One region of the Bradyrhizobium sp. 197 genome, then DNA from elsewhere that is predicted to be linked to it. Evidence: predicted binding sites of a transcription regulator. Region 1 holds the regulator's gene; the other holds the start of a gene.

Region 1 (15,492 bases):
CTCGGCAGCGCCGATGCGTTGTTCATCGCCGATGACGGCGACGCCGTGGTCGCAGTCGCCGATGCGATGACCGCGGCGGGTGCAAATCTGCGCAATATCCAGCTGCTCGGCACCGGCCTGTGGGACGGTCCGCGCGTCTATGCCAGCCCAAGCTTGCAAGGCGGCCTCTACGCCGCTCCGGACCCGGCCGGCTTCCGCGCCTTCTCCGGCCGCTATCGCACCAAATACGGCGCCGAGCCGGTGCGTACCGCAACGCTCGCCTATGACGCGGTCGCCCTCGTCGCCGCGCTGGCGCGCACACAAGGCACGACGCGCTTCTCGTCCGACGTGCTCACCAATCCCTCCGGCTTTGCCGGCATCGACGGCCTGTTCCGCTTCCGCGCCGATGGGACGAACGAGCGCGGGCTTGCGGTGATGAAGGTGACGACCGGCGGCGGCGTGGCCGTCGCGGGCTCGCCGAAGAGTTTTGGGGCGTAACGTACCAGGTTTGCGTGCGGTATTTTTGAACCGCGTGACAGGCCGGCGCGTTAGTTTTGTCCCCGTTGTTTGAGGACTGTGTGTCCTCATGCGTCTTGTAGGAGGAATCCTACTGTGCGTAGTGTGTACGTGATTTCAGTCAGGCTGAAGCCCGTGATTCGAGCCCCTGCTGAAAACACAAAGACCGCCCGGGGTGGAAACCGGACGGCCTTTGATCAGATGGTCCCCTAGGTCAGGGATCGCCAGTGGGAGAGCCGGGTCGACTTGGCGGAAGACCGGCTCCCCTCCACGTTGTGAATCGGATGGATCCGAATCGCAGGGTCAATGGTGGGGCGTCGCTGTTCCGGAGTCCACGCTAATGGCAAGGATTCCTGTGTCCGTCCCGCTTTTCCCCAAGGGGAGGCCGTACCTTGACGGATAAGAAGCAGGGAATCAGGACAATCCGTCTCGGGACGAGGTCTTGAAGCGGATCCTCAAGATGGAGCCGAAGCCGCACAAGCCACCGCGCGACATAACCCCAACCGAAGGCCTAACCGACCATACTTCCGCGCACGCTGGACGAAGTTGGTAGGTTAGCCGAGGCGTAATCCACCTTACGAGAACTCGCTACGCCGCCAGATCCGCAACCACCGCGTCCAGCACCGGGAATCCGCTGCTCGTGACGCGCAGACGCCCCGTTGCATCCACCGTGATCGCGCCTTCTTCGCGCAGCAGCGTGATGCGCTTGGGATCGAGCGAGCGGCCGGAGAGAGCCCTGTAGCGCTCGGGGTCAATGCCTTCTGCAAGGCGCAATCCCATCAGCAGGAATTCGTCGGAGCGCTCTTCGCTGTTGAGGAGATCGTCGGTGACAATGCCGTGGCCGTTGGTCTCGACCCGCATCAGCCAGGCTTCGGGGCGCTTCTCGGTGGCGGTGGCGTGCCTGATACCGTCGATGTCGAGCCGGCCATGGGCGCCGGGGCCGACGCCGGCATATTCCTCGCCGCGCCAGTAGACCAGATTGTGCCGGCACTCGGCGCCCGGCCGCGCATGATTTGAGATCTCGTAGGCGGGCAGGCCGAGCTTGTCGCAGGTCTCCTGGGTGACGTCGTAAAGCGCGCGTGCGACCGCTTCATCCGGCGTCTTCAGCTTGCCGGCCTGATGCAGGCCAAAGAACGGCGTGCCTTCTTCGATCGTCAATTGATAGAGCGACAGGTGCTCGGCCGCTTCGTCGATCGCGAGACGCAGTTCATCGGCCCACATCCCCGGCGTCTGGTCGGGACGGGCGTAGATCAGATCGAACGAATAACGATCGAACGAGCGGCGCGCGATGGCGACGGCATCGAGTGCCTCGCGCGCACTGTGCATGCGGCCCAGTGCTTTCAGTGAGGCATCGTCGAGCGCCTGCACGCCGAGCGAGACACGGTTGACGCCGGCGGCGCGATAACCGGCAAAGCGCGTGGCTTCGACGCTGGTCGGGTTTGCCTCCAGCGTGACTTCGACGTCTTTCGCCACAGCCCAGTGCTTGCCGATGGCGTCGAGCACAGCGCCGACGGTCGCAGGCTGCATCAGCGATGGCGTGCCGCCGCCGAGAAAGATCGAGGTGACCTCGCGACCGGGCGAACGTTGCGCGGTCGTTTCGATCTCACGCGCGAATGCTGCCGCAAAACGCGCTTCGTCGATCGCAACGTGGCGGACATGGCTGTTGAAGTCGCAATAGGGGCACTTCGACAGGCAGAACGGCCAGTGCACGTAGACGCCGAAGGCTTCCTTAGCGCGGTTCAAGGCAGATCTCCGCCAGTTTCACGAAGGCGCGGGCACGATGCGACAGACCAAGACCGAGCGGCGGCAGGCCGTGCTTCTCGATGCTCTCCATCTCGCCGAAGGTGCGGCTGTGGCCGTCGGGCAAGAACATCGGGTCGTAGCCGAAGCCGGCGGTGCCGCGCGGCGGCCACACCAGCGTGCCGTCGACGCGCGCCTCGACCTCTTCGAGATGATCGTCGGGCCATGCGACGCAGAGCGCGGAAACGAAGTGCGCCTTGCGCTTGTCGGGCGTGGTCGCGCCGCGCTCCTGCAACAGCCGTTCGATCTGCGCCATCGCCGCGGCAAAATCCTTGCTCGGACCGGCCCAGCGCGCTGAGTAGATGCCCGGCGCGCCATCGAGCGCGTCGACCACGATGCCGGAATCATCGGCGAAAGACGGGAGCTTCGTCGCTTGGGCTGCCGCGATCGCCTTGATCGCAGCATTGCTGCGGAAATCGTTGCCGGTTTCTTCCGGCTCGGGAAGGCCGAGCTCGCCGGCCGACACCGCCTCGACGCCGTAAGGCGCGAGCAGCTCCTTCATCTCGGCGAGCTTGCCGGGATTGTGGGTCGCGATGACGAGCTTTCCGGTGATTCGGCGATGCATCGGCTTATTGACTACGCTACCGCCAGTTTCTGCAAGTCCACGAGACGCGCGACGCCCTTGCGCGCCAGCGCCATCAGCGCCAGCAACTCGGCTTCCGTGAACGGCTCGCGTTCCGCAGTGCCCTGGACTTCGATGATGCGGCCATCGCCCGTCATGACGAAATTGGCGTCGGTGTCGGCTTCCGAATCCTCGGCATAGTCGAGGTCGAGCACGGGCGTGCCTTTGTAGATGCCGCAGGAGATCGCGGCGACGTTGTCGCGCAACACGTTGGCCTTGACCATGTTGCGCGCCTTCATCCAGTTGACGCAATCGGCAAGCGCGACCCAGGCACCGGTGATCGAGGCCGTGCGGGTGCCGCCATCGGCCTGGAGCACGTCGCAATCGACCGTGATCTGGCGCTCACCCAGCGCTTCGAGATTGATGATGGTGCGAAGCGCACGGCCGATCAGGCGCTGAATTTCCACGGTGCGGCCGCTCTGCTTTCCAGCGGAGGCCTCGCGGCGGGTGCGTTCCGAGGTCGCGCGCGGCAGCATGCCGTATTCGGCGGTGACCCAGCCGCGGCCCTGGCCCTTCAGCCATGGTGGCAGACGGTCTTCCAGCGTGGCGGTGACCAGCACATGGGTGTCGCCGAATTTTACCAGGCACGAGCCTTCCGCATATTTGACCACGCCGCGCTCCAGCGTCACGGGGCGCAATTCGTCGGGCGCACGGCGGCTTGGCCGCATGGGAAATCCTCCAAAACTCTCGGAAAAGGGCTGTTCGCGGTGCTTGTAGGTGGGGTGAGGGTGGGCGGCAAGGGGGAAGATCGAGACCTTATTCACCCCCGATTTTCGATCCGCGAACGCCACGCTTGTCAGAAGCGCCCGGGATAGACAAATTACGTGCATCCGAGAGGAGTTACCGTCTGTGGCCCATCACGATCCGATCCATCTGATCGCGCCGCGCGCGGGTCTCGCCCAGCTCAACGAGCGTTCCCGCGACATCTTTCGTCAAATTGTCGAAAGCTATCTCGCGACCGGGGAGCCGGTGGGCTCGCGCAATATTTCGCGCCTGATCGCCATGCCGCTGTCGCCGGCCTCGGTCCGCAACGTCATGGCCGATCTGGAACAGCTCGGCCTGATCTATGCCCCGCATACCTCCGCCGGCCGGCTGCCGACGGAACTCGGCCTGCGCTTCTTCGTCGATGCCCTGATGCAGGTCGGCGACCTCACCGAGGCCGAGCGGCAGGCGATCCAGAGCCAGCTCACCTCCGTCGGGCAGGCGCAATCAGTCGAGGCCGCGCTGGAGGAGGCGCTGACGCGGCTCTCCGGCCTCACGCGCGCCGCCGCGGTGGTGCTGACGCCAAAATCCAATGCGCGGCTCAAACACATCGAATTCGTCCGCCTGGAACCGGAGAAGGCGCTGGTGATCCTGGTCGGCGAGGATGGCCAGGTTGAAAACCGCGTGCTGGTGCTGCCGCTCGGGGTTCCCTCCTCGGCACTCACCGAGGCCGGCAATTTCCTCAACGCGCGGATCCGCGGCCGGACCCTGGCCGAGGCGCGGCTCGAGCTCGAGACCGCACTCGGAGAGGCCCGCGCCGAGCTCGATCAGCTCACGCAAAAGGTGATTTCCGCCGGTATCGCCAGCTGGTCCGGCGGCGAGAGCGAGGACCGCCAGCTCATCGTCCGCGGCCACGCCAATTTGCTCGAAGATTTGCATGCGCTGGAGGATCTGGAGCGCGTTCGCCTGCTGTTCGACGATCTCGAAACCAAGCGCGGCGTGATCGACCTGCTCGGCCGGGCCGAGACCGCGGAAGGCGTGCGGATCTTCATCGGGAGTGAGAACAAGCTGTTCTCGCTGTCGGGCTCTTCCACCATCATCTCGCCCTATCGGGATGCCGCCGGCCATATTGTCGGCGTTCTGGGCGTAATCGGGCCGACACGGCTGAATTATGCCCGTGTGATCCCGACCGTGGACTACGCCGCCCGCATCGTCAGCCGCCTCCTGGGGGGCTGACCGGCGCCTTGGGCCGATCACGGGCGCTTGATTTTCGCCGTCCGAAGCACGATATCCGGGCGAGAAAATCCCTGAGACGTTTGAGAAGAGAGCCGATGACCGATCGAGACCGGCAACCCGAAGACGCGGCCGCTGTGACGCCCGAGCCCGTGGTGTCAAAACCCTACATCATGCCGGACGATCCCGAGCCCGGCTCGGTCGAGCTTTTGCAGAAGGAAGCCGCCGAGGCGCGCGACCGCATGCTGCGGACGCTGGCCGAGATGGAAAATTTGCGCAAGCGCACCGCCAAGGAGGTCGCTGACTCCAAGCTCTACGGCGTCACCGGCTTTGCCCGTGACGTGCTCGATATCGCCGACAACCTCCAGCGCGCGCTCGATGCCGTTCCGGCCGATGCCCGTGCGGCGGCCGATCCCGGCCTGGCTTCGCTGATCGAGGGCGTCGAGCTGACCGAGCGCTCGCTGCTCAACGCGCTGGAAAAACACGGCGTGAAGAAGTTCGACCCCTCGGGGCAGAAGTTCGACCCGAACTTCCAGCAGGCGATGTTTGAGGTTCCCGACGCGTCGGTGCCCGCGGGCACCGTCGTGCAGGTGATGCAGGCCGGCTATACCATCGGCGAGCGCGTGCTGCGCCCCGCTTTGGTCGGTGTCGCCAAGGGCGGCGCGAAGGCCGTGCCCGCCGCCAACAGCAACGAGCCGGTTTAGCTCTCAATCCCCGCGGTTGAGGAGACGCGCGCGGAGAAGCGCGCCTCGGGATGAGGGGCTTGCAGCTCTTGGCGTCGCCTAAGCGCTCGCCGTGATATCCGCAGACTGAATCCGCTTCACACCGGCCTTGGTCATGTCGGCCCAGGCTTTTGCGAGCGAACCCTGATTGTCGATGCCGCGGCAGGCGTCTTCCACCACATAGACCTCGAAGCCCGCCTTGCGGGCGTCGAGCGCGGTCCAGGCGACGCAGAAATCCGTCGCCAGCCCCGCGACGAAGACGCGTTTGATCTTGCGCGCCTTCAGATAGCCGGCAAGGCCGGTCGAGGTCTTGCCGTCGGCTTCGAGGAAGGCCGAATAGCTGTCGACGTCCTTGTGAAAACCCTTGCGGATGATGAGTTCGGCGTGCGGGATCGCAAGGTCCTTCGACAGCGCGGCGCCGTCGGTGCCCTGCACGCAATGGTCCGGCCACAGCACCTGCTTGCCGTAGGGAAGATCGACAGTCTCGAACGGCTTCTTGCCGGAGTGTGCCGACGCAAACGAAACATGGCCTTGCGTGTGCCAGTCCTGTGTCATCACCACGTTCGAAAACGCTTTGGCCATCTTGTTGATGACCGGCACCACCTGCTCGCCTTCCTTTACGGCGAGGCTGCCGCCGGGCAGGAAGCAGTTCTGCACGTCGATCACGAGCAGCGCGGATGCATCGTCCGGCTTGATCGATGCCGCTGCTAAGAGCGCGCTTGGCACGAGGGTCGCGAGCGCCGTCGTTGCAAGCGCCGTCAAGATGTGTCGCCGATCCAGCATGGTCCGCCTCCCTCCAGATTGAACGGGGGAGAGCCTAGTTCCGCTCGTGTACGAACAGAAGCCCGAAAATGCAGCCGGATGTGGTCAGCGCATGGGCCTTTCAGCCTTTCGGCTGGATGCCGTCGCGTACCGCGCGGAAGCGGGTGAAGGCGGCCGGCCACTGGTCGCGCGGGGCGCTGGCGATGATGCGCAGCGAAGCGCCACCGCTGCTGAAGCGGATCCACTGCACCACGGTCACCGCCGTCTTGTCCTTGCCGCTGATACCGTCGATCCGGGTCTCGAAACCCTGCTGGCCGTTGATGCGAAGCGGCTCGGACATGGTGACGCGCGACTCGCGCACGCCAGGAATCTGCAGCGCCGCCTCCTGGGCGAAGCGGGCGCGGTCGTCGGCCTGCTGCGGGGTGGCGCCGATCACGCCGAGGATCATGAACGGCTTCGATTCATAGCCTGTGCCCTCGTCGCCGTCGGCCAGGATGATGCTCGAGCCCGGCGCCAGCGTGCGGACGTCCTTGAATTCGGCGAGATCGGTGATCTTGAACGGCATCAGCGCGAGCTGCTCGTCGGCCGAGACCTGCTTGCGGGTGGCGACGCTCGCAAACATCTGCCGCACCGCCTCGTCGGTGTAGATCTTGATCGCATTCTCCGGAATCTGCACCGCGACATAGCCGGAGAAGCCGGCGCCCGGCACGATCATCGAATAGCGCCTCACGGGGGTTTCGCCGGCCTTGCCGCTCTCGGTGGTGAAATAGGCCAGGCCCGCAGGCGTCTCGATCTTGTCCTGCTTGACGCCGTTGGTTCCGGCCGGATTGGAATTGAAGGCGCTCACGACCTCGCCATAAGCCGCCGGCGGCAGCTCGGTGATCAGCACCTTGACGTTGCCGTCCTCGCTCTGGAAGCCCGGAAACGTCTTGGCCGTGCTGAGGCCGACCAACGGCACCATGCCGAGGCGCAAGCCAGGCGGGAAAACGGCGTCGGCAGCCAGAGCCGGAAGTGCGGAGGCGACGAGGAGGGCGAGCGCAGCGAGGGGGCGGGTCAGCTTCATGGGCACTCTGATTGGTTCACATTGAGGCCGTTCGATGGTCGGCCACCGAGCCGCTTTGTCGCGCGGCGCAGCCTCGATGGCGGCTCTCCGGCGCCCGCCTTTTAGCGGGTTTGCCTCGCCGGTAACAGGGCGCGCGGATCATGGTGGCGGGGGCTGGCTGATATCTGAACCTGTTAATAATTCCTCACCCGCAAGGGCGGTTCAGCCCGGATATGATGCTTCAAAACGCGATGTTTTCACGGTCGAAACTTGCGTTCTCTCCTTGCGGGCCCCTCCCCCCCTCCTATATGAGCGTCAACCATCGCAATATCGCGAATGTTTGATCTTAGGGGGTTTCGGTTCGGGTGCCTTCTGGGCCCAGCCAGCCTGCCGCAAAAACAAGGATATCAGGACCATGGGAAAGGTCATCGGGATCGACCTCGGTACCACGAATTCGTGCGTCGCCGTAATGGATGGCAAGAACGCCAAAGTCATCGAGAATTCCGAAGGCATGCGCACGACGCCTTCGATCGTCGCCGTGACCGACGACGGTGAGCGCCTCGTCGGCCAGCCTGCCAAGCGCCAGGCCGTCACCAATCCCGAGCGCACCTTCTTCGCAGTGAAGCGCCTGATCGGCCGCCGCTACGACGACCCGATGGTCGAGAAGGACAAGAAGCTCGTTCCGTACAAGATCGTGAAGGCTTCCAACGGCGACGCCTGGGTCGAGGCCGACGGCCAGACCTACTCGCCCTCGCAGGTCTCTGCCTTCATCTTGCAGAAGATGAAGGAGACCGCGGAAGCTCATCTCGGCCAGAAGGTCGACCAGGCCGTCATCACCGTCCCCGCCTACTTCAACGACGCCCAGCGCCAGGCGACCAAGGACGCCGGCAAGATCGCGGGCCTTGAAGTGCTGCGCATCATCAACGAGCCGACCGCGGCTGCGCTCGCTTATGGTCTGGACAAGACCAAGGCCGGTACGATCGCCGTGTACGACCTCGGCGGCGGCACGTTCGACGTCTCGATTCTCGAAATCGGCGACGGCGTGTTCGAGGTGAAGTCGACCAACGGCGACACCTTCCTCGGCGGCGAAGACTTCGACATGCGCCTGGTCGGCTATCTCGCTGACGAGTTCCAGAAGGAGCAGGGCATCAACCTGCGCAACGACAAGCTCGCGTTGCAGCGCCTGAAGGAAGCCGCTGAAAAGGCCAAGATCGAGCTGTCGTCGACGACGCAGACCGAGATCAACCTGCCCTTCATCACCGCGGACCAGACCGGCCCGAAGCATCTGACGATGAGGCTCACCCGCGCCAAGTTCGAAGCGCTGGTTGACGACCTCGTCCAGAAGACCGTCGAGCCCTGCCGCAAGGCGCTGAAGGATGCCGGCCTCACCGCCGCCGAGATCGGCGAAGTGGTGCTGGTCGGTGGCATGTCGCGCATGCCGAAGGTCCAGGAAGTCGTGAAGCAGCTGTTCGGCAAGGAGCCGCACAAGGGCGTCAACCCGGACGAAGTCGTGGCGATCGGCGCCGCGATCCAGGCCGGCGTGCTTCAGGGCGACGTCAAGGACGTGCTGCTGCTCGACGTGACCCCGCTGTCGCTGGGCATCGAGACGCTGGGCGGCGTGTTCACCCGCATCATCGACCGCAACACCACGATCCCGACCAAGAAGAGCCAGGTGTTCTCGACCGCCGAGGACAGCCAGAACGCGGTTACGATCCGCGTCTTCCAGGGCGAGCGTGAAATGGCGGCCGACAACAAGATGCTCGGCCAGTTCGACCTGATGGGCATTCCGCCGGCCCCGCGCGGCATGCCGCAGATCGAAGTGACCTTCGACATCGACGCCAACGGCATCGTCAACGTGTCGGCCAAGGACAAGGCGACTTCCAAGGAGCAGCAGATTCGCATCCAGGCTTCCGGCGGTCTGTCGGAAGCCGACATCGAGAAGATGGTCAAGGACGCCGAGGCCAATGCCGAGGCCGACAAGAAGCGCCGCGAGGCGGTCATGGCCAAGAACGATGCGGACGGACTGGTGCATTCGACCGAGAAGGCGCTGGCCGAGCACGGTTCGAAGATCGCAGAGACCGAGCGCCGTTCCATCGAGGATGCCGTCAGCGACCTCAAGGAAGCGCTGAAGGGCGACGATGCCGAAGCGATCAAGGCCAAGACCCAAACGCTGGCCCAGGCTTCGATGAAGCTCGGCGAGGCCATTTACACGCAGCAGGCCGAGGCCGACGCCAAGAAGGATGCGGCCAAGGACGACGTCGTCGACGCGGAATTCACCGAAGTCGACGACGACAAGAACAACAAGAAGTCCGCCTGAACCCCGCGAGGGTGATGATGCGGACGACTTGGACCCCACACGCGCCAACGGCCTCCTCCCTCGCGGGGAGGCCATCGTGCCGGGCCGGGCGGGCCAAGACTCTGTTAAAATCGGCCCCGTCACGATCGATCAATTCCCAGCCGCTATGCTGAATGCCGCCATGCTGGCCTCTGCCATAAGGCGGAGGAGCGCTTATATCGTCGCGTGGCGACGTCGTTTCGCTCCGATTTGAATCGCGATTGGATAGACCGAGCTCATCATGTCCACGTCCACCAAGCGCTGCTACTACGAAACCCTCGAAGTCGAACGCGGTGCCGACGATTCCGTCCTGAAATCGTCGTTCCGCAAGCTGGCGATGAAGTTTCACCCCGACCGCAATCCCGGGGACAACACCAGCGAAGTCAAGTTCAAGGAAATCAACGAGGCCTACGAGGTCCTGAAAGATAAGGACAAGCGCGCAGCCTATGACCGTTACGGTCATGCCGCCTTCGAGCAGGGCGGCGGCGGCGGCGCCGGTTTCGGCGCGGGCTTCGCCTCCTCCTTCTCCGACATTTTCGAAGATTTGTTCGGCATGGCCGGACAGCGCGGCGGTGGCCGCGGCGGCCGCGAGCGCGGCGCCGACCTGCGCTACAACATGGAAATCACGCTCGAGGAAGCTTTTGGTGGCAAGACCGCGCAGATCGAGATCCCGGTCTCGGTCACCTGCGAGGCCTGTTCGGGCATCGGCGCCAAGGCCGGCACCAAGCCGAAGACCTGCTCGACCTGCGGCGGCGCCGGACGCGTACGACAGTCGCAGGGCTTCTTCACGCTGGAGCGGACCTGTCCGGGCTGCCAGGGCCGCGGCCAGATGATCGAGGACGCCTGCCCGTCCTGCTCGGGTCAGGGGCGCGTCACCCGCGAGCGGAATCTGTCGGTCAACATTCCTCCGGGCGTCGAGGACGGCACCAGGATCAGGCTCGCCGGCGAGGGCGAGGCCGGGGTCCGCGGCGGCCCGCCCGGCGACCTCTACATCTTCCTGTCGCTGTCCCAGCACCAGTTCTTCCAGCGCGACGGCGCCGATCTGCATTGTCGTGTGCCGATCTCGATGGTGACGGCCGCGCTTGGCGGCGAATTCGAGGTGCCGACCATCGAGAAAGGCAAGACCAAGGTGAAGGTCCCCGCCGGCACCCAGTCCAGCCGCCGATTCCGCATTGCATCAAAAGGCATGCCGGTGCTGCGCTCGCGCCAGATGGGCGACATGTATGTTCAGGTCGTGGTCGAGACTCCGCAAAATCTCACCAAGAAGCAGCAGGAATTGCTGGCCGAATTCGAAAAGCTTTCCTCCGGCAACACCCAACCGGAATCCGAGGGCTTCTTCACCAAGGTCAAGGACTTCTTCGGTAATCGGGCGAATTGACCCGGCTTGACCGTACCGCCTTCGGCCTATACCTCTTTGTGACCATTTTCTGACACGCCGCGGTCACGCGGTCCCGTCCGGTCCCGACATGCCATTGCCATCGTCCGCGCGTGCGTTGAAGAAGCCCCGTCTCGATGACGAGGTGCGTTTTCTCCGGTCATGGATTGAAAAGCCCCTCCACATGGGCGCGGTGATGCCGTCGGGCAAGCTGCTGGCCCGGACCATGGCCCATTACGTCGACGTCAATTCGGACGCGCCGGTGGTCGAGCTCGGACCCGGCACGGGTGCCATCACCTCGGCCTTGGTCGAGCGCGGCGTCGATCAAAAGCGTCTCGTTCTGGTCGAATACAATCCCGGCTTCTGCGCCCTGCTGCGCGACCGCTATCCGCAGGCCAAGGTGGTGCAGGGCGATGCCTATCGCCTCCGTGACACGCTCTGGAACGTCTTGAGTGCGCCGGCCTCCGCGGTGGTGTCGGGCCTGCCGCTGGTCACAAAACCGATGCTGACGCGGCTGCGGCTTATCCGCGATGCCTTCACGGCGCTGGCGCCCGGTGCGCCCTTCGTGCAGTTCACCTATGCGGTGGTGCCGCCGATTCCGAAATCGCTGCCCGGCGTGTCCACAGAGGCCTCGGAGCGGATCTGGATGAACCTTCCGCCGGCCCGCGTCTGGGTGTATCGCAAGGACTAATTCCGCCGGCATTCCTCTTTGCGTGGCGGGCTCGTTTCGCCGAACGCATGGAAGCGGATGTCCGCACCCAAAATCCTGATCATTCCCGGCTCGCTGCGCACCGGCTCGCACAATGCGAAGCTGGCGGCGGTCGCCGCCTATGAATTCGTCCAGGCCGGTGTCGAGATCACGCGCATCTCGCTCGCCGATTTTCCGTTGCCGATCTATGACGGCGATCTTCAGGCCAAGTCCGGTTTGCCCAGGCACGCGATCAATCTCAAGCGCATGATCGGCGCGCATCATGGCGTGCTGATCGTCTCGCCCGAATACAATGCCTCGGTGCCGCCGCTGCTGAAGAACGCGATCGACTGGGTCAGCCGCGTGCATGAATTGCATGAGGCGCGCGGCGACGTGTTCCGCAATCGCGCCTTCGCGCTCGCCGGTGCCTCGCAGAGCCGGCTCGGTGCCGCGCGCGCGCTGCAGGCGCTGCGGCTGATCTTGACCTCCTGCCACGCCAATGTGATTGCCAACCAGCTCACGCTCGCCTTTGCCGATCAGGCCTATGACGATATGGACAGGCTGAAGCACGAGGGCGATATCGCCGCGTTGAAGGAGCTGGTGCGGCAGTTGATCGATTTTTCCCAACGCATGATGTGAGGTGACATGACGCCAGCCGAGATCGCCCCGAAAGACCGCCTGATCGTCGCGCTTGATCTGCCCAGCGTTGATGCCGCGGAAGCGATGATCAACCGGCTCGGCGACAGCGTCACCTTCTACAAGATCGGTTATCGGCTCGCTTATGCCGGCGGCTTGCCGCTGGTCGGCAAGCTCGCCGACAAGGGCAAGAAGGTCTTTCTCGATCTCAAGCTGCACGACATCGGCAACACCGTGACGCAGGGCGTCGAAAGCATCACCAGGCTGGGGGCGACCTTCCTCACCGTGCACGCCTATCCGCAGACGATGAAGGGCGCCGTCGAAGGCCGCGGCAGTTCCAACCTGAAGATCCTCGCCGTCACGGTGCTGACCTCCTACAACGAGGACGATCTGCATGCGGCAGGCTTCCGGCTCGGCGTCTCCGAGTTGGTCGAAGCGCGCGCGCATCAGGCGCAGGTGCTCGGCGTCGACGGGCTGGTGTCGTCGCCCGAGGAAGTTGGTAGCCTGCGCAAGATCGTCGGCCACCAGATGAGGCTCGTCACCCCCGGCATCCGTCCGGCGGGCGCGGCGACCGGCGACCAGAAGCGCATCATGACGCCGGGACGCGCGATTGCGGCCGGTGCGGACTATCTCGTCGTCGGACGGCCGGTGCTGGAAGCCACCGATCCCAAGGCGGTCGCAGAAACCATCCAGGCCGAGATCGCGCAGGCGCTCGGAGCATGATCCGGAAAAGTGTGCAGCGGTTTTCCGATCAGATCATGCTCAAACAGAGACTATCAACAGAGGGAGAAGAACAATGGCAAAGGGTTACTGGATCGGACGCGTCGATGTGAGCAATGACGAGGGCTACAAGCCCTACGCCGTCGCCAACGGTCCGATCTTCAAGAAATGGGGTGGCCGCTTCGCCGTTCGCGGCGGCAAGTTCACCACCGTCGAAGGCGCCAGCCGCACCCGCAACGTCGTGATTGAATTCCCGGACTACGAGACCGCGATCGCCTGTTACAACTCGCCGGAATACCAGGCCAACATCAAGGTGCGCCAGCCGCACTCCATAGCCGATCTCATCATCATCGAGGGCCATGACGGCCCGCAGCCGTCAGACGGTTGAGCGCGATCCCGTCTCGCCCTCCCTTCCGGGAAGGGCTATCGCATATGGCGTCCTGGCGCGGTCTGCGTGCGCGCCTCGTCCTTCGAGACGACCGCTTTGCGGTCTCCTCAGGATGAGGCTAAGCAGCACCGGCCCCCGTGGAATTTGTTGCCACGTATTCCGACCTCATCCTGAGGGGCCGCCGTAGGCGGGCGTCTCGAAGGATGGCCGCAAGCAAATTGCCCTCCAGGGGAAGGTAGGGGCGCGCCTGCGCCCGTGATCTCCCCTCGGTTGCCGGAACTGCATCCCGCCGCTACAACGGCCGTGAGAGGATCACACCATGTCCGACATGCGCTTGATTGTTGCTGGAGCCGGCGGCCGGATGGGCCGGGCGCTGACGCGGGCGATTGCAGAAAGCAAAGGCGCGGTGCTGGCCGGAGCGCTGGAGGCGCCGGGCTCGGAGCTGCTCGGCAAGGATGCCGGCGTGCTCGCAGGCCTGCCCGCCAACGGCATCAAACTCTCCGGCGACCTCTGGGCGTTGTCGAAGGACGCCGACGGCATTCTGGATTTCACCGTGCCCGCGGCGACCCTCGCCAATGTCGCAATCGCCGCCGAGCGCGGCCTCGTCCACGTCGTCGGCACGACGGGTCTTTCCGGCTCCGACAATGCCGTGATCAAGAGCGTCACCAACCGCGCCGTCGTGGTGCAGTCCGGCAATATGAGCCTGGGCGTCAATCTGCTCGCCGCCGTGGTCAAGCGCGTCGCCAAGGCGCTCGACGAGAACTTCGATATCGAGATCGTCGAAACCCACCACCGCATGAAGATCGATGCGCCCTCGGGCACGGCGCTGATGCTGGGCCAGGCCGCTGCAGCCGGCCGCGGCGTCGCGCTCGACGAGCATGCAGACCGGGGCCGCGACGGCATCACCGGTGCACGCCGGCCCGGCGACATCGGTTTTGCGTCGTTGCGCGGCGGCACCGCGGCCGGCGATCACAGCGTGAGCTTCCTCGGCCCGTTCGAACGTCTGACGCTGTCGCATCACGCCGAGGATCGCATGCTGTTTGCCCACGGCGCGCTGAAGGCGGCGCTCTGGGCGCACGGCAAGAAGCCGGGGCACTACTCCATGGCCGACGTGCTCGGCCTGTCTGACATCTGAACGAACGAGTGCATGATCCGGAAAAGTGCGGAGCGGTTTTTCCGATAAGATCATGCTCAAAACAATAACCGGAACGGAAAGCAGTCAATGAGCGAACGTCTTCTCGTGCTGGTGCGGCACGGCCAGAGCGAATGGAATCTGAAGAACCTGTTCACGGGCTGGAAGGATCCCGACCTCAGCGAACTCGGCGTGAAGGAGGCAACCGAAGCCGGCCGCAAGCTGAAGGCGCAGGGCCTCGTGTTCGATGTCGCCTACACCTCGGTGTTGACGCGCGCACAGCACACGCTCGATCTCATTCTCGGCGAGCTCGACCAGAAGGGCCTGCCGACGGCGAAGGACCTCGCGCTGAACGAGCGCGACTATGGCGATCTCTCCGGCCTCAACAAGGACGACGCGCGCAAGAAGTGGGGCGAGGACCAGGTGCTGATCTGGCGCCGCTCCTACGACGTGCCGCCGCCCGGTGGCGAAAGCCTGAAGGACACCCTCGCGCGTGCGCTGCCCTACTATGTGCAGGAGATTCTGCCCGGTGTGCTCAACGGCAAGCGCACTTTGGTTGCCGCTCACGGCAATTCGCTGCGCGCGCTCATCATGGTGTTGGAAAAGCTTTCGCCCGAAGGCATTTTGAAGCGGGAGCTCGCGACGGGTGTGCCGATTATCTATCGGCTCAATGCAGATTCGACCGTGGCGTCCAAGCTGGATCTGGCGGGGTAGCATCGGCACCGTAGGGTGAGCAAAGCGTAGCGTGCCCACCGTGCATCAGCGATTGCGGAACGAGGATGGGCATAGCGCGCGAAGAGCGCGCCTTTGCCCATCCTACGAAATCTACTGCATCCCCAA
Region 2 (15,492 bases), on a different contig from region 1:
TGGCGTCGCATCTACGCAGCACCTTGCAGCATCGCCCGACGACGATTGCCGAGCATATGCCGAGCTCGCATCGTCGTTATCGCGACTGGACCCATGAGCGTATTCGTTCCGAAGTCGCCAAGGTAGGCCCCGACGTCGACACCCTGGTCGACGTCATCCTGCGGTCGCGACCGCACCCGGAACAGGGCTTCCGCTCCGCCATCGGCATTCTCGGGCTAGTCAAGCGCTATGGCCAGGAGCGCGTCGACGCCGCCTGCGCCCGTGCCCTGCTGCTCAACGCCCGTTCGTACAAATCGGTCGCCGCCATCCTCAAGAACGGCACCGACAGGACCGCTCCGCCCGCCGACGAGACACCCATCCTCTTCCACGCCAACATCCGCGGCCGCAGTTACTACAATTGATCAGGAGATCAGCATGCTCATTCACCCTACCGTCGATCGCTTGCGCGCCCTCGGCCTCACCGCCATGGCCGATGGCCTCACTGAACTGCAGAATAATCCCGAGGCTGCCGGAATGCCGCATGCCGATTGGCTCGGCCTCCTCGTCGATCGCGAGGCCATCGCCCGCGACAACCGTCGCATCACGCGTCGCTTGACCAGCGCCAAGCTCCGTCAAGCCGCCGCCATCGAGAACGTCGACTATCGCACCGCTCGCGGCCTTGACCGTTCGCTCTTCCAGAACCTCGGCACCTGCCAATGGATCCGCGATGCCAACCACCTGGTCATCGTCGGCCCAACCGGCACCGGCAAGTCCTGGCTTGCCTGTGCACTCGGCAACAAGGCCTGCCGCGATGGCTTTTCCGTCCTCTACAAGCGGGCACCCCGCCTGTTCGCAGATCTCGCGCAGGCGCGCGGCGAAGGCCGTCTGGCGCGCCTGATCGCAGCCCTCGAGCGCGTCAATCTCCTCATTCTTGATGACTGGGGACCCGAACCGCTCACCGCCGAGCAGCGCCGTGATCTGCTCGAGATCGTCGACGATCGCTACGACAAGGGATCGCTGTTGATCACGAGTCAGGTGCCCGTGTCGCAATGGCACGATGTCATTGCCGATCCCACCCTCGGCGATGCGATTTTGGATCGCATCATTCACAATGCCCACCGCATCGAACTCAAGGGCGACAGTCTGCGGCGCCAAGCCGGCGAAAAGAAAAGGCCGTGAGCACCTCGCGCACGATCGTCCCGCCGGCCCACAGGTCCCTCCCGCGCGCGTCGCTGCGTCGCTCGTGGGGGCACTCCGCGCCGCGCACGGGGCCCTCCCATGGACCGCCGGAACAATCTTCGAACCAGCCCGCCAGCCTTGACGAGGAGGCCGTTTCCAGCACACATAAACTCGTCAGTCGTGTTCGTCTCCAGTGATCGCCATCATCTGGAATCCGTGATCACCATCGTCTGGAACGCCTGATCACCATCCCTGGAATGCGCACACCGGCTGTGCGATCGAGCGGGCCTATGTCGACAAGGGATACCGCTGCCACGACGCACAAAGTCCCCGCCGAATCTTCATCTCTGGCCAGAAGCGCGGCGTCTTCGGTGTCATCAAGCGCGAGCCGCGCCGCCGCTCCGCCATCGGACACCTGAAGACCGATGGCCACCTCGGCCGCTGCTACCTCAAAGGCCGCGCCGGCGATGCGGCCAACGTCATCCTCTCAGCCGTCGGCCACAACTTCCGCCGCATCCTCGCCTGGCTCAGAGAACTCTTGTGCCTGTTCCTGATTCAGCTCTGGCGCACGCGCGCCCTGTCGGGCCCCGCTCAATTCGGCTTCTTAACGGACGGCCACCTAGCTCGCGCATCCGTTTACAGCGATGGATAGGCGCCGGAACCGATGCTATTTAAGTCAGTAGCGCCAATGGGTGGCTACCGCGACCGGCGTTCTCAGGTGTTCGCCTTGACCGGCCGCCGACGTTGAGGCCGCAGGGAAAGACTGTGCAGAACGACGATCACCCGCTCGTCCTGCCGGTGACATGCCTACCAGCAGACTCGCAAAACCCCAAGCGGAACGTCTAGCAACTGCTGATCGTCATTTCCGCAGCGCATAGCGCGAGATCAGAACAACGAACTGAAAAAGACGCGAGCAAGAAATGACCCCGGCATTTTTCTGCCGGGGATCGCATTTTTGAGAGAGTTGGATCAGAAGTCCATGCCGCCCATGCCGCCCATGCCGCCGCCCGGCGGCATCGCCGGACCGGAGCCGCCCTTCTTGGGCAGCTCGGCGACCATGGCTTCCGTGGTGATCAGCAGGGCCGCCACGGAGGCAGCGTTCTGAATCGCGGTGCGGACCACCTTGGTCGGGTCGATGATGCCCTTGGAGATCAGGTTGCCGTACTCGCCGGTCTGCGAGTCGAAGCCGTAGGCGTATTGCTCCTTCTCCAGGATCTTGCCGACGATGACCGAGCCGTCTTCACCGGCGTTGATCGCGATCTGGCGAGCGGGCGCGGAGAGCGCCTTGCGGACGATCTCGACGCCGGTCTTCTGGTCGTCGTTCTTGGTGCGCAGACCCTTGAGCTGCTCGGAGGCACGGAGCAGGGCGACGCCGCCGCCCGGGACGATGCCTTCCTCGACCGCGGCGCGGGTCGCATGCATCGCGTCATCAACGCGATCCTTGCGCTCCTTCACCTCGACCTCGGTCGCGCCGCCGACGCGGATCACCGCGACGCCGCCTGCGAGCTTGGCAAGACGCTCCTGGAGCTTCTCACGGTCGTAGTCCGAGGTGGTCTCCTCGATCTGCGCCTTTATCTGGGACACGCGCGCCTCGATGTCGGCCTTCTTGCCGGCGCCGTTGACGATCGTGGTGTTCTCCTTGTCGATCATCACCTTCTTGGCGCGACCGAGCATGTTGAGCGTAACGTTCTCGAGCTTGATGCCGAGATCTTCCGAGATCGCCTGGCCGCCGGTCAGGATCGCGATGTCCTGCAGCATGGCCTTGCGGCGATCACCGAAGCCCGGAGCCTTGACGGCCGCAACCTTCAGGCCGCCACGGAGACGGTTCACGACCAGCGTCGCAAGCGCTTCACCTTCGACGTCCTCGGCGACGATGACCAGCGGCTTGCCGGTCTGCACCACGGCCTCGAGCAGCGGCAGCAGCTCGTTCAGCGAGGAGAGCTTCTTCTCGTTGATGAGGATGTAGGCGTCGTCCATCTCAACGCGCATCTTGTCGGCGTTGGTGACGAAGTAGGGCGAGATGTAGCCGCGGTCGAACTGCATGCCCTCGACGACGTCGAGCTCGGTCTCGAGCGACTTGGCTTCCTCGACGGTGATGACACCCTCGTTGCCGACCTTCTTCATGGCGTCGGCGAGGAACTTGCCGATCTCCGCGTCACCGTTGGCCGAGATGGTGCCGACCTGGGCGATCTCGTCGTTCGAGGTGACCTTCTTCGAGTTCTTGACGAGGTCCGCAACGACGGCTTCGACCGCGAGGTCGATACCGCGCTTCAGATCCATCGGGTTCATGCCGGCGGCAACCGATTTGGCGCCCTCACGAACGATCGCAGCCGCGAGAACGGTTGCGGTGGTGGTGCCGTCGCCGGCCGCATCGGCGGACTTGGAGGCGACTTCGCGCACCATCTGCGCGCCCATGTTCTCGAACTTGTCCTCGAGCTCGATCTCCTTGGCGACGGTGACGCCGTCCTTGGTGATGCGGGGTGCGCCGAACGACTTGTCGAGCACAACGTTGCGGCCCTTCGGGCCGAGCGTGACCTTCACCGCGTTGGCGAGGATGTCGACGCCGCGCAGCATCTTGTCGCGTGCATCGACGCCGAATTTGACTTCTTTAGCTGACATGTGAGTTTTCCTGAATGTTTTACTTGGTCTCACCCTTGGCGACGCCCAGCAGGCGCTCCTCAGGATGAGCGGTGCGAGCGATGGTTTAGGCGGCCTTCTTCTTGGCGGACACGTCGGTGAGAACGCCCAGGATGTCGCTCTCTTTCATGATCAACAGCTCCTGGCCGTCGATCTTGACCTCGGTGCCTGACCACTTGCCGAACAGGACGCGGTCGCCGACCAGGACGTCGATCGGGATCAGCTTGCCGCTCTCGTCGCGGCCGCCGGGGCCGACGGCGATGACTTCACCTTGCGAAGGCTTTTCCTTGGCAGTGTCCGGAATGATGATGCCGCCAGCGGTCTTTTCTTCTGCGTCAATGCGCTTGACCACGACGCGGTCGCGAAGCGGACGGAATTCCATGCAGATCTCCTAAGCATTTACTTCAGTTGAAGATTTCCCGATTGCTAGCAATCGTGGCCGGCGAGTGCCAATGCAGGCGCAGCTGAAATAGGACCGATTTTTTGGGGAACAAGTGTTTGTAGCAGGAAAAATCCGGTGGGCGCGCGGGATCTCTGTGGGGGCTGCCCCAGATCACTTTGTCCGCTTGCCGCCGAGCACCCGACCTTCTTCTGATTGAGTCGTACGGCTCTGTCTCTCAGCCCGATGTAGCCTAACAGTTCAATTCCTCTGCCCTAAATTCGAGCTGGTAAAGGCCCGCCGATCTGGTGCCGGTTCAAGTGCGGATCGTCGGCTGACTTCGTTCTAAGATTGGGATGCGTTTAGAACCTGACGCAGAGGTCGCGAATTGGGGGGTATCGCTCCGCTTGATCGATGATCCGATACTCAGCAACTCGAGGCGAGGCAACGCCGGCTGCGAGAGCTAGCGCAGAAATGTGCTCAGATCGTTCGGCACCTGGTCCAGTTTCAGATCACCTTTGCGCGGCGAAGGCTGCTGGACGGATCGCCCGTGCTCCAGACAGCGAGCGCGCCGATGTCCCGGTTTGCGCGAAAGGACCTCTGCCCGCATCGCGACAGCTCTATATGCGCGAACAGCTCGCCGAACTGTCCCGCGACCATGGCCTGGCCGACGCGTTCAACTAAATCCTGAAGCGATGGGCGAGCTGTGAAGACGCCGGTGGCGGCGTGCTGATCAATACCGGAGCCAGCGTAGGTGTGATCTCGACAGGAACAAGAGCTGGCACAAAATCTCCGCCCGGTCGCCCCTGGTGCGCTTGTCGGCCTGGTGAACAGCAGGCTGTAAGCCACCGCGTACCGGCGCGCGAGGCCGCAGACCGTCTCGTCAGCCTGCAAATGGCGAACCTGCTCGTCGCAGCTCCGTCGCCACCGACGTTCGGCGCCCTATCGCTACGTGACCTCAAAGCTAGACTTAAGATCAAATACTCGGCCGCCTCTCAAACTACACAACACGGCCGCCGCCGGCGCCGCCGGAGGGATACGGACTCCGAAACTAGTCAGGTGATCTAAGTTCGCCCCAGGTCCGCCAGGCCTTGTGGCAGAGCCGTCTGGTCTGCGGATTTAGTCGGCGTGAAGTGGATATGATATTGCGGGCCCTAACGACGCAGTCGGGCGGCTCTTATACCTGCGGTCACGACAAGCGCTCTCCTTCAAGAAGCCCCAGCGGTCATTTGCCTGCCTTGTGCGTCGAGCGCGTCTTTAAGTTTGGAGCTTGATGGGATTCATCTTGGACATCGTGCACATACTGTGGCGCCTCGGATTACATGCGACACAGCCGCATCGTCCGAAAAGTTTCGCACGATAAGCTATCGGAGGGGCTTGAATCGCACCTTACGTCAAGATGTAACCTGTCGAAATGGGCGGTGACAGACTTCAGCACCCGAAGCCGTCCCAACGAGTAACATAGAGTGCGAATGTCCCAATCCTAGGCTCACGGAAGGCGAGCCCGGTCATCGACGACTGTCGTGAAGCTCCCCTGTCTCTGGGTCATAGCAACGCGCGTCTGACAGATGCGCTTGGCTCACCGTCGGATCGTAAGACGCCGCTCGCACGTAAGTAGAGCGGCTGACTTGCCTGTGAGCGACGCAAGATGGTGGCCCTCAAGCCTGCATCTCAATGCCAGAAGGAAGCTGATGCTTCGTGGCAACTGCGAACGGCTACGTGGTGCGGTACCGGACATCTGCGGGCTTTACGCAGATCGTTCCGGAATCCGCGACTAGGCTCAAGGGTCTCGTTCATTCGGGTTTCGGTCGTCTTCACGCGAAACACATCGTGTGACTCTGTCGAACTGCGATGGGCACTACATAAGGGGATCGTGTGACGAGACAACTAACCGGAGGTAGTGTGACAACACAACGTGCTTTGCTGACGCCTGGGCCAATGTCGTTATCGTCGGCAGTGAAGGCCGAGATGCAACTCGACCTCGCATCGCGCGATTGCGAGTTCAAGAAAGTGACCGCTCGCATGAGGCAGCTGATGCTCAATGTGTCGGGCAATGCGGAATGCTATTCGGTCGTTCCTATCCAGGGTGGCGGCTCCTTTGGAATGGAAGCTGCTCTCTCTTCATTTGTCGCCCAGACCGACCGGCCGCTTGTTTGCATAAACGGCATTTATGGCGAGCGCATTCTCAAAATTCTGCGGCTGTGGGGCGTCCAAGCGGTGAATCTTATCAAGGGAGCCACCGAACCGTTGGACCCCGAGGAAGTCATCGAGCGTTTGAACCGAGATCCAGGTATCACGCACGTATGCTTGGTCCACTGCGAGACTACGACCGGGATTGTGAATCCGCTCGAAGCGATCATAGAAGGAGCAAGGCAGCGTGGTGTAAAGACTATCGTCGACGCAATGAGTTCTTTCGGCGGCGTCGACATCGACCTAGGCCGAGGCGGGCCAGACGTCTTGGTTACGTCGAGCAACAAGTGCGTCGAAGGTCCGCCAGGGCTGGCTTTCGTTATTGCCTCTCGCGAGCTTCTTGAGAATGCAGTTCAAGAGCCAAGATCGTTTGTGCTCGACGTGAGAGATCAATGGCGCTCGCTTGAGCGCACTGGTGAATGGCGATCGACCCCACCAACGCATATCGTGCAGGCAGTCACAAAGGCATTGGAGGTCCTGAGCATCGAAGGCATTGATGCCAGGCGCCGCAGGTATGAGAAGATAAGAGGCAGCGTCATAAAAGAGCTGGAAGGAGTGGCGTCCCCACTGCTTCCAGCGAACCTCCAGTCGCCGGTTTGCGTGGCGTTCACCGCGCCAGCTGACATCTCCGACCAGGTAGCGTTTGACTGCCTATATCGGCACCTGGCAGCCCATAACCTCTACGTCTACTCTAAACTGCATCTTCCTACCCGCAGTTTTCGGATCGGCTGTATTGGCGAGATTCAATCCAATTGGATTGAGCAGTTGGGCTGTGCCTTTCGCACATACTTCCGCTCCGGTGAGACTCTGACCGTGGGACCAGTGTCAGCCCAGGAAACACGCGAGAGCCCTACAGAGATATCGCGCCCAATGGCGAGCATCGCGCGGCATTCATATTCGATCGAAACTGCTGTTCTGCACGCAGGATACCGTCGTGATCCGGTGACGAAAGCTGTGGCAGTGCCGATCTACCAGAATACGGCCTATGAGCTCGACGGTAATTTGAGCCATATTGCTGACGTCTATAACGTGAAGGCTGATGGTTTCACATACACTCGCATCATCAATCCGACGACCCGGGCGCTGGAAAAAAGGTACGCCGCCGTCGACATGGGAAGCGACTCGCTGGCCGTTGCATCAGGTCAAGCGGCGACGTTTCTTGCGATCGTAAACTTATCAAGCGGTGAGGTGGGAGATAACGTCGTCGCTTCTCCGTATCTATACGGCAATACCTGGAATCTGCTCCACAACACGTTGAAGCGTCTTGGTATCAACGTAAGGACGGCAGACCCTCGAAACCCCGAGACCTTCGAACGCGCCATTGATGATCGCACGATATGTCTGTTCGGGGAGGTCATCTCCAATCCCTGTCTGATTCCGCTTCCTGTCCAGCAGCTGGCGGAGATCGGCAGGAGGCACGGCGTCCCCTTGGTTGTGGACAATACGACAACCCCCCTGGTTTGCCAGCCGTCAGCTCTCGGCGCCGCGATTACGACGTACTCTGCCACGAAATACATTTGCGGTCATGGGACGACGCTCGGCGGACTGATCGTCGACAACTGTGGGTTCGACTACCAGGGAAGATCTCGCTTCCCACTGTTCAATAGTCCGGATGATGCGCACGGCGGGATCATCTGGCGTAACGCCTTGGCGGAGCTCGAGGACCTCGGAAAGAGCGAATATCTTCTCAAGGCCCGTATGACGTGGTTGCGCGATACTGGCGCGGCCATCGCCCCCTTTGCGAGCTTTCAACTCATTCAGGGACTTGAAACGCTGCCTCTTCGCATGAGGCAGCACTGTGAAAACGCCAGGATTGTAGCCAACGTTCTGAAGGAACATCCGAAAGTGTGCCGTGTCTTCTACCCGAGCCTCTTTGAGGGAGCTGACCGAGAAATCATCGATCAGACACTTAATACCGGGTATGGGCACGGGGGGATGATCATGTTTGAGGTGGAGAACGAGCAAGCCGGACGCAAGTTCATCCAGAACGTCGAGCTGATGTATCACGTGTCGAATGTGGGGGACGCCCGCACGCTGGTAACCCATCCTGTCTCTACGACCCACACCACCGTCCCACGGGAAAAGCGCGAAGCAGCCGGCATATTTGGTGGCTCCATCCGGCTTTGCGTCGGCATTGAAGATGTTAGCGACATCATCAAGGACTTGGAAAAAGCGCTTTCCGCAATCTGACAACCTGAAAGCCGATCGAGCAAGGGGTTCTCATGAAACACGCAGATACTTGGAAATTGAGGTCGTCACGTTTTGAGGCGGTTCAATTTGGCCGCGAGATCAACCAGCAGCTCTCCGCGCTGAGGCCTGACAACGTGACGGGAGCTGCTTACATCGCGAAAGACTACGCTGTGATCGCAGCTTGCGTGCTGGCGACGGTTCATGTGTCATGGTGGTTATATCCCCTCGCAGTTCTGTTAATTGGCGCCTACCAGCGTGGATTGACGACAATCGCTCACGATGCGGCTCACCGCACCCTCGCGAGCAACACGACCTGGAATTATATGCTGGGCATTTTGTTCGCGTCCTATCCTTTGTTCCAGCGCCACTGGGCATATCGGATTTCACACGTCTACCTGCATCACCCGAATCTCGGCGATCCGGAGAAGGATCCCGACTTGAAGTTCTTCTTGGCCAGCGGCGTTTACGATGTTGTGCCGCCTAAGCAGTACGCCTTCAACATCATCTGGAAGCCGATACTGGGTGGCGCGACAGTCGCGTATCTGAAGTACCTTTGGACCAATCGGTTTTCGATCACGGATGTCGAGGACCAGAGCCGGTCGGGAATCCTCATCGACAAGTATGGCTTCTATCTCTTTTGGACGCTCATATTCGGTGGGTCATACCTTCTTGGACTGCTCCACGTCGTAGTCCTGTTTTGGATCGTGCCCTATCTCACCACGTTTCAAGCTCTCGGCTGGTTTATCGAGCTCGCCGAGCACTCACCTATGTGCGAGACCGAGACAACGAATGTCTACCTGACCCGGAATAGAAAGGGGAATTTTATCGAGCGAGCAATTGTCGGTCAGAATCTGGATGAATACCACCTTGAGCACCATCTATCGCCCGGCATTCCTTTCTGGCTCCTGCGCAAAGCTCAGAAAATTCGAATGCAGGATCCTCATTACGCAAGTGTTGCCGCAACCTGGGGAGGGCTCTTCGTCAAGGGCCCTCAAGGTCAACCCAGCGTAATTGCCCAGTTGAAGGAGCGAAATCGATGCTTGTATGAGCAGTCTCTGGCCAGTCCCGTGGCGAAGGAGCAGTTGGCTTGATATCGCGGCTAACAGAGTCGGTCCGGGCCGTGGTGGGCGTGACCTCAAACCGCCTTTTGGCCGATGGCGTACACCGCGACTGGTTGCGGCGGAAATATGTTCAAGCCCTCGTTCGCTATGCGGGCGTGGCTTGCGTGATATTGCCAACGATCGATGCTGACGATGCGGAAGGCGACAGTGATCTGTCGATCATGGGCAGGCTCGACGGTCTGATTTTGACAGGTGATGAATCGAATATCGATCCTGCCATCTTCAGTTGGTCCGCTTCGCGCAGACCGAAACTGACAGGCCAGGCGGACGTTGAAGCTGGCGTGAGGGACCGTCCTCGTGACAGGCTGTCCGCGGGCGCAATCGAGAAGGCGGTTGCCCTTGGGATGCCGATACTTGGCATCTGCCGTGGGCTTCAGGAGCTTAACCTCTATTTTGGCGGCACGCTTCACCCGTCGTTGTCCGAATGGAGGCTGGAAAGCGGACAGATGCACGCTGAGAAGGCGGGGCTGCCGAGGGATCGCCAGTACGATATAGCGCACAGCGTGAAATTATGTCCTGACGGCGTTCTCCTTGCTATCGCGGGCGCGATCGAAGCGCACGTTAACTCCTTGCACAATCAAGGCATAGAACGGCTTGGGGCTGCGCTGAAACCGGAGGCCTGGGCGTCCGACGGTCTGATCGAAGCGGCTTCCGTAATAGGCGCACCGACGCTGCAGATCGGCGTGCAGTGGCACCCCGAATGGCACGTCGAAACTGATTCCCTGAGCAAGCAGCTTTTCAATGCATTTGGAGAGGCGTGTGTCACGTATCGCCTAAGAAGTGATAGGGGCGTAGCGTGAAGTTTCGATCGAAATGGGGCCCTTTGGGATTGAAAGAAGAAGAGCCTCTCGACAGGCCGAGCAGACAATTCGCCGCAGGAGTGCTCTTTATTGCCCTCTACGTTGTCGTTAGCGCGGCAGGTGAAGTCTTTGCGGCGTCATATTTTCAGCAAGCGAACGTGTGGGTCACTCTCCTGTTCTCCTTTGGTATCGTAAGTATGACGTTCAACATTTTGGCTCGCCGCGAAGGCATTGGAGCGAAGGTCACGAAGTCGTCGATGCTAGCTTTTGTGTCGCTCAATTGCGTTACCGCGATAAGCTGGGTCGGTTTGTTTATTGGACTGAGGTACGCCGAGCCAGCTATAGTCGTCACGTTCATGGTCGCATTGGGACCTACAGCGACAGCATGGTTGAACGCACTGATCAGGAGACAGGGGCGTCCTCCGAAGTCAGATATCGCCGTGAGCGTTCTGATTGCGGCCATTGGTGTTTACATGGTCTGGATCGCGGCAAGCGGCAACGCTGGGATCGAATGGGGATCTCGCTCATCCTTTGGTATCTTCCTGGCGATCGCAGCTGGGCTGTCCCTTTCGCTTACCAGTATCCTTGTGAAACTGCTGTTCGACCGTGGATTATCTGGTCGACAAGTGCTGGCCCATCGCTTCTATGGAGCAATCCTCTTGCTGCTAGCACTCAGCGATCCTTCCTCCATCTTACGAGAGATCTCACAGCATTGGCTTGCGATCATAGTGATTGCACTCTCGACGATCATTGTTCCCTTGCTCCTTGTGCAGGAGGGCATTCGCCGCGTAGAGCCATTTACGGCAAACATGGTCTTGTCCACGGCACCTGTCATTACGTTTCTTTTCCAGTATTTCGATACTCGTATCGTGCCTTCTTTATATACGTTTGTTGGAAACGTTCTCATTACGGCTGTCGCCGTGGCTAACCTCTACTTGCAGTATCGGAGATCGGCATGAAGGAACGGAATTGTGTAATTGTCGACGCATACTCGACAGGCCGATATCTGCCGGAAGAGTTCAAGCGCTACGGAATTAGGACCGTGCATGCGATGTCGAATGCACGAATCCCACCAATCTTCCAATCGCACTTTAACGTCGACATCTATGATGAAATCATCCAGCCAGACGAGCGAATGCCTGAGGAGGAGGTCGTTGAATTTCATTTTAAGGCTCTCCGAGGTAGGGAGTTGGAATTCATCATAGCGGGTTGTGAGTCAGGAGTTGAAGTGGCCGATTCCTTGTCCGAGCGGCTCGGACTACCTTCAAATGGAACCGCGTTGTCCGCTGCAAGACGTGACAAATCGCGCTTGGCTGACGCTTTGAGCTCTGCAGGAGTGCGATCGATCAGACAAGTTGTTTCCGAGGATGCGGAGGACGTCATAAGTTGGATGCGTCAACAGCGCTACGACGAAATCGTGATCAAGCCCTTGAACAGCGCAGGTACGGAGGACGTGTTCTTTTGCGCGACCGAGGCTGATGTTCGCAGAGCTGTGCATGTTATTGTCGGCAAGGCCAATTGCCTCGGAGCGATAAATCGTTTTGTTCTTGGTCAGGAGAAGATAAACGGCAAACAATACACCGTAAACGCTGTCTCGATCGACGGAGAAATCTTCGTTACGGAGGTGTGGACTTATGACACCGTTGCCATCAAGGGCGCGGCATCGGTCTGCGCGCTCGAGCAGTTGCTGGGAGGTGACGAAGAAGTTGTTCAAGAGCTGTCCGATTACTTGGTGCCGGCGCTAAGGGCGCTTGAGATGGTCAACGGACCTGCTCATGCCGAAATTATCATCGATCATAAGGGGCCGGTTCTGGTGGATCTTGGAGCGAGGCTTCAGGGGACAATGTCGGCAAAAGCCCGGACCATGGCTTTGGGTCACAATCATATAACACTGACGGCGTGGCGCTACGCAGATCCTATCGGTTTTACTGCTCATATGAGACGACGCGGGCCTTACACGCGCCTTGCGCACGCATTGTGCGTCTCACTCATCTCCGATATCGACGGTGTTGTTGGCGGTTATCCCGGACTGGACGCAATCCGCAAGCTGCCCAGCTTCGCAGATTCGATAGCGTTTGTTCCGATAGGTCAAAATCTGGTCCCGACGACCGACTTAGCTTCGACGCCGGGTATTGTGTATCTCGTGAGCAACAACTTGACTGAGCTTTATGAGGATTATCGAAAGCTGCGAGCAATGCGTATGGACGAGGTATTCGGATTGACGGCGCAGGGTCAGGAGTGATGGCAAGCGAAATACAGGTGGCTGGCGCGGACGAGGCGCGTAAGGCATTGATTGGAGTATGCGACTTTGACGGCATTCTTCGCGGCAAGCACGTATTTGCTGACGATATCTCGGACGAAGGCCGGACAATCAAGTTCTCCGAAGCCGTGCTCGGCTGGGATTGTTCGGACCGAGTGATACCTGCGAATTTCGGGCACGAGGCGCCATCGATCTTCGGAGACGCCAACCTGCGTGTTCTGTCAGGCACAGCGCGTCCGGTGTCTAATCGTCATGATCGGTATCTTTACCTCGCAGAGTTTGCAGGTGGCCATGAGAGCATCTGCCCGCGTGGTGTTTTGCGGAAGGTCTTACGAAGAGCTGCTGACCACGGATACAGTTGCGCTGCTGGATTTGAGTTCGAGTTTATGCTGTTTAATGAGAGCGCCGAGACAATTGAGAAAAAGCCTTATAATCAATGGGTCCCCCTGACGAGAGGCCCTTTTGGCTATTCAGTAGCGCGCACACTTGCCAGTAATGAGCTATTCGAAGAAATTCTGGCGCTTTGTGAGAATGCTAGATTGCCGCTCAGCGGGCTCCACTTTGAAACCGGCCCTGGGGCGATTGAGGCATCGCTTCGTCATTGTGATGCCCTGGAGGCTTCGGATCGAGCAGTCGTATTCAAGTCGATGTTGAAATCCTGGGCTCAGAAGCGGGGTATGATGGCAACGTTTATGGCGAAGGTTTCCGAGAATTGGCCGGGACAGTCGGGACATATTCACATTTCAATGTCGTCAAATGGTCAAAATGCATTTTACGAAAGCGAGGCAAGCCGCAACATCTCAAGAACTATGAGCCAATTCCTCGCCGGACAGCTGAAATATATGAACGACTTTTGTGTACTCGCTGCGCCCAACGTGAACAGCTATAAGAGGCTGCGGCCAGGCTACTGGGCTCCAACCTGTCCTAGCTGGGGAGTTGACAATCGTTCGTGTGCGGTGCGGGTCATTCCGGGAGACAAGTCTGCACACCGCCTCGAGTACAGATTGAGTGGCGCAGATGTGAACCCCTATCTCGCTCTCGCATGTGCTATCGGCTCCGGTATTCTGGGGATTGAAGAGAATGCTGGGTTGGCAGCTCCAACTGTGGGTGATGCAAGCGAGGAAAAACATCCTCCGTTCGAACGGCTTCCCCAAGACTTATCTGAGGCCACATCCCGGTTTGAACAATCTCCAAAGGCGATGGACGTTTTTGGCGAAAGGTTTGTTGAAGCGTTCTCCCGTTCCCGGCGATGGGAGTGGGAAGCCGTTCAACATCGAGTCTCCGACTGTGAACGCCAGCGGTACTTCGAAGCGATTTAGCAGGTATGCCGGTCGTTCGTCCGAACCGCGGTTGATGTTGGGGCTATCACGTGAGACGCGAGTGAGGCTGGCATTGTGGTTGAATCAAACGCAAGCTAGCGAGGGTTCGAAGCATTCGAGCGTCGCCATCACTATGATGGCGCTTGACCCACTTTGGCCGGATGCCCGGGTCGCGTGCTTTGAAAGAGGCGCGCGTCGCGCCAGGGATCCACAAGGGTGAAAAAGCGGCTGATCACAAAACAGAACCGATTTGGCCGAGCGCGGTATTGCCTGCCCAGGTCATTTTTATCTATCCAATGAATGGCGCGGGTTACTCCCGGGAAGAGCCGGGAAAGCCGGCTGCCTGGGTCTGTGAGGGCAAAGCCAAATGCCGAGCTACTCGACCGCGATCATAAGACTAGCGTACGTTGACTGGCGGCATCGACGCGGTCAGCCGCGGCACAAAGCCATCTTGGTGCCCGCCGCGTGCTGCCCACACCGGGCTCCCGGCAGATTGCCGCCAGTGCGGAGGAGCCCGCGCGATCGCGAGTGTACTTAGAGCTATGGACGCGATCGTTTCGTGCGTTTTTTCGTTGCGCGTGCAGCGTTAATGCGCCGAGTGCCTGTTGGGGCTGAAAAACATCGATCCGTTGCACGAGCAGAGTCGTGTTGGACGCTGAAGCGGCATGATCTTTCCCGATATCTTTGTGCGCATGGCCAATTAGTTTCGCATGGACGCTCTTGACCGTCATCGCTACTACCGCGGCAACGAGAGCCAATATAGATCGAGAGAAAGAATGATGGATGTGATTGATCAAGCGAACGGTTCGGAGTTGCCGCCCGTCCTGCAGAAGTCATCAAGACGCCTTCCGTGGGTTTTTGGATTTGTCGCCATCTTCATCGGGCTATGCGTTGGGGTTCCATTTTACTGGCCCCATATCGACCGAATGATCGAGGCGTTAGTGGCACGTGAAGTCGTCCCAATGCCGGCGTTGTCACCTGAAGACAAGGCGGCCCTTTCGGAGATTCGGTCGGGGCAACAGGAGGTGAGCGAGGAGCTTTCAGCGCTCAACCGCAACATCGATGCGCAGCAAGCCGATTTGAAACGGATGTTAGATCAAATCGCAGCCCTGGCCTCAAGAGTTGAGTCTCTGCAGAACATTGCTGCGCCTCTTTCTGCGGATATTCGTCCGCCAGCAGCCCAGGCCGCTTCAAAGCCGACTACAAGAGCCACTCGCCCGCCTAAAGCAGAAGGGCCCGTTTCCGTCGGGGGCGCGCCGCTGGTCCCCGAGCCGGAGACGGACCGCCGATGATCCAATGATGAGCGTCGAGCGTGCCAGACATGAGGATGCAATTCGAACTAGGAGCGAAGATTGCGGTGCTCACGTTCGGTCCTCCCAGGCGCGTTCGGTGAGGAGGACGAGAATGCGGCTCAACCGGTCGAGTCCGAGATCCCTTC

The links. The regulator HrcA, encoded in region 1, represses chaperone genes, less so after heat shock. The targets are predictions, from matches to a motif close to GTTAGCACTCNCNNNNNGNGAGTGCTAAC.
Positions count from the first base shown of each region.
Region 2: the regulator HrcA is predicted to act here: its motif matches at 4,221-4,249, upstream of IVB27_RS27420 (co-chaperone GroES).

Region 1 covers NZ_JADPJJ010000189.1:39,801-55,292, forward strand. The annotation lists gene IVB27_RS41335 (penicillin-binding protein activator) at 1-477, shown strand, start outside; gene hemW (radical SAM family heme chaperone HemW) at 1,084-2,238, opposite strand; gene rdgB (RdgB/HAM1 family non-canonical purine NTP pyrophosphatase) at 2,225-2,860, opposite strand; gene rph (ribonuclease PH) at 2,872-3,585, opposite strand; gene hrcA (heat-inducible transcriptional repressor HrcA) at 3,767-4,855, shown strand; gene grpE (nucleotide exchange factor GrpE) at 4,951-5,556, shown strand; gene pncA (bifunctional nicotinamidase/pyrazinamidase) at 5,635-6,357, opposite strand; gene IVB27_RS41370 (hypothetical protein) at 6,458-7,399, opposite strand; gene dnaK (molecular chaperone DnaK) at 7,794-9,695, shown strand; gene dnaJ (molecular chaperone DnaJ) at 9,955-11,091, shown strand; gene IVB27_RS41385 (class I SAM-dependent methyltransferase) at 11,180-11,779, shown strand; gene IVB27_RS41390 (NADPH-dependent FMN reductase) at 11,837-12,415, shown strand; gene pyrF (orotidine-5'-phosphate decarboxylase) at 12,422-13,135, shown strand; gene IVB27_RS41400 (DUF1330 domain-containing protein) at 13,209-13,520, shown strand; gene dapB (4-hydroxy-tetrahydrodipicolinate reductase) at 13,840-14,655, shown strand; gene IVB27_RS41410 (2,3-bisphosphoglycerate-dependent phosphoglycerate mutase) at 14,743-15,366, shown strand; gene IVB27_RS41415 (methylated-DNA--[protein]-cysteine S-methyltransferase) at 15,478-15,492, opposite strand, start outside.
Region 2 covers NZ_JADPJJ010000119.1:64,653-80,144, reverse strand. The annotation lists partial or broken gene istA (IS21 family transposase) at 1-401, shown strand, start outside; gene istB (IS21-like element helper ATPase IstB) at 415-1,158, shown strand; partial or broken gene IVB27_RS27430 (hypothetical protein) at 1,385-1,810, shown strand; gene groL (chaperonin GroEL) at 2,128-3,777, opposite strand; gene IVB27_RS27420 (co-chaperone GroES) at 3,863-4,177, opposite strand; gene IVB27_RS27415 (2-aminoethylphosphonate--pyruvate transaminase) at 6,143-8,554, shown strand; gene rtxC (dhydrorhizobitoxine desaturase) at 8,587-9,645, shown strand; gene IVB27_RS27405 (gamma-glutamyl-gamma-aminobutyrate hydrolase family protein) at 9,684-10,475, shown strand; gene IVB27_RS27400 (EamA family transporter) at 10,472-11,434, shown strand; gene IVB27_RS27395 (ATP-grasp domain-containing protein) at 11,431-12,717, shown strand; gene IVB27_RS27390 (glutamine synthetase family protein) at 12,717-14,054, shown strand; gene IVB27_RS27385 (hypothetical protein) at 14,831-15,346, shown strand; gene IVB27_RS27380 (pyridoxal-phosphate dependent enzyme) at 15,416-15,492, opposite strand, start outside.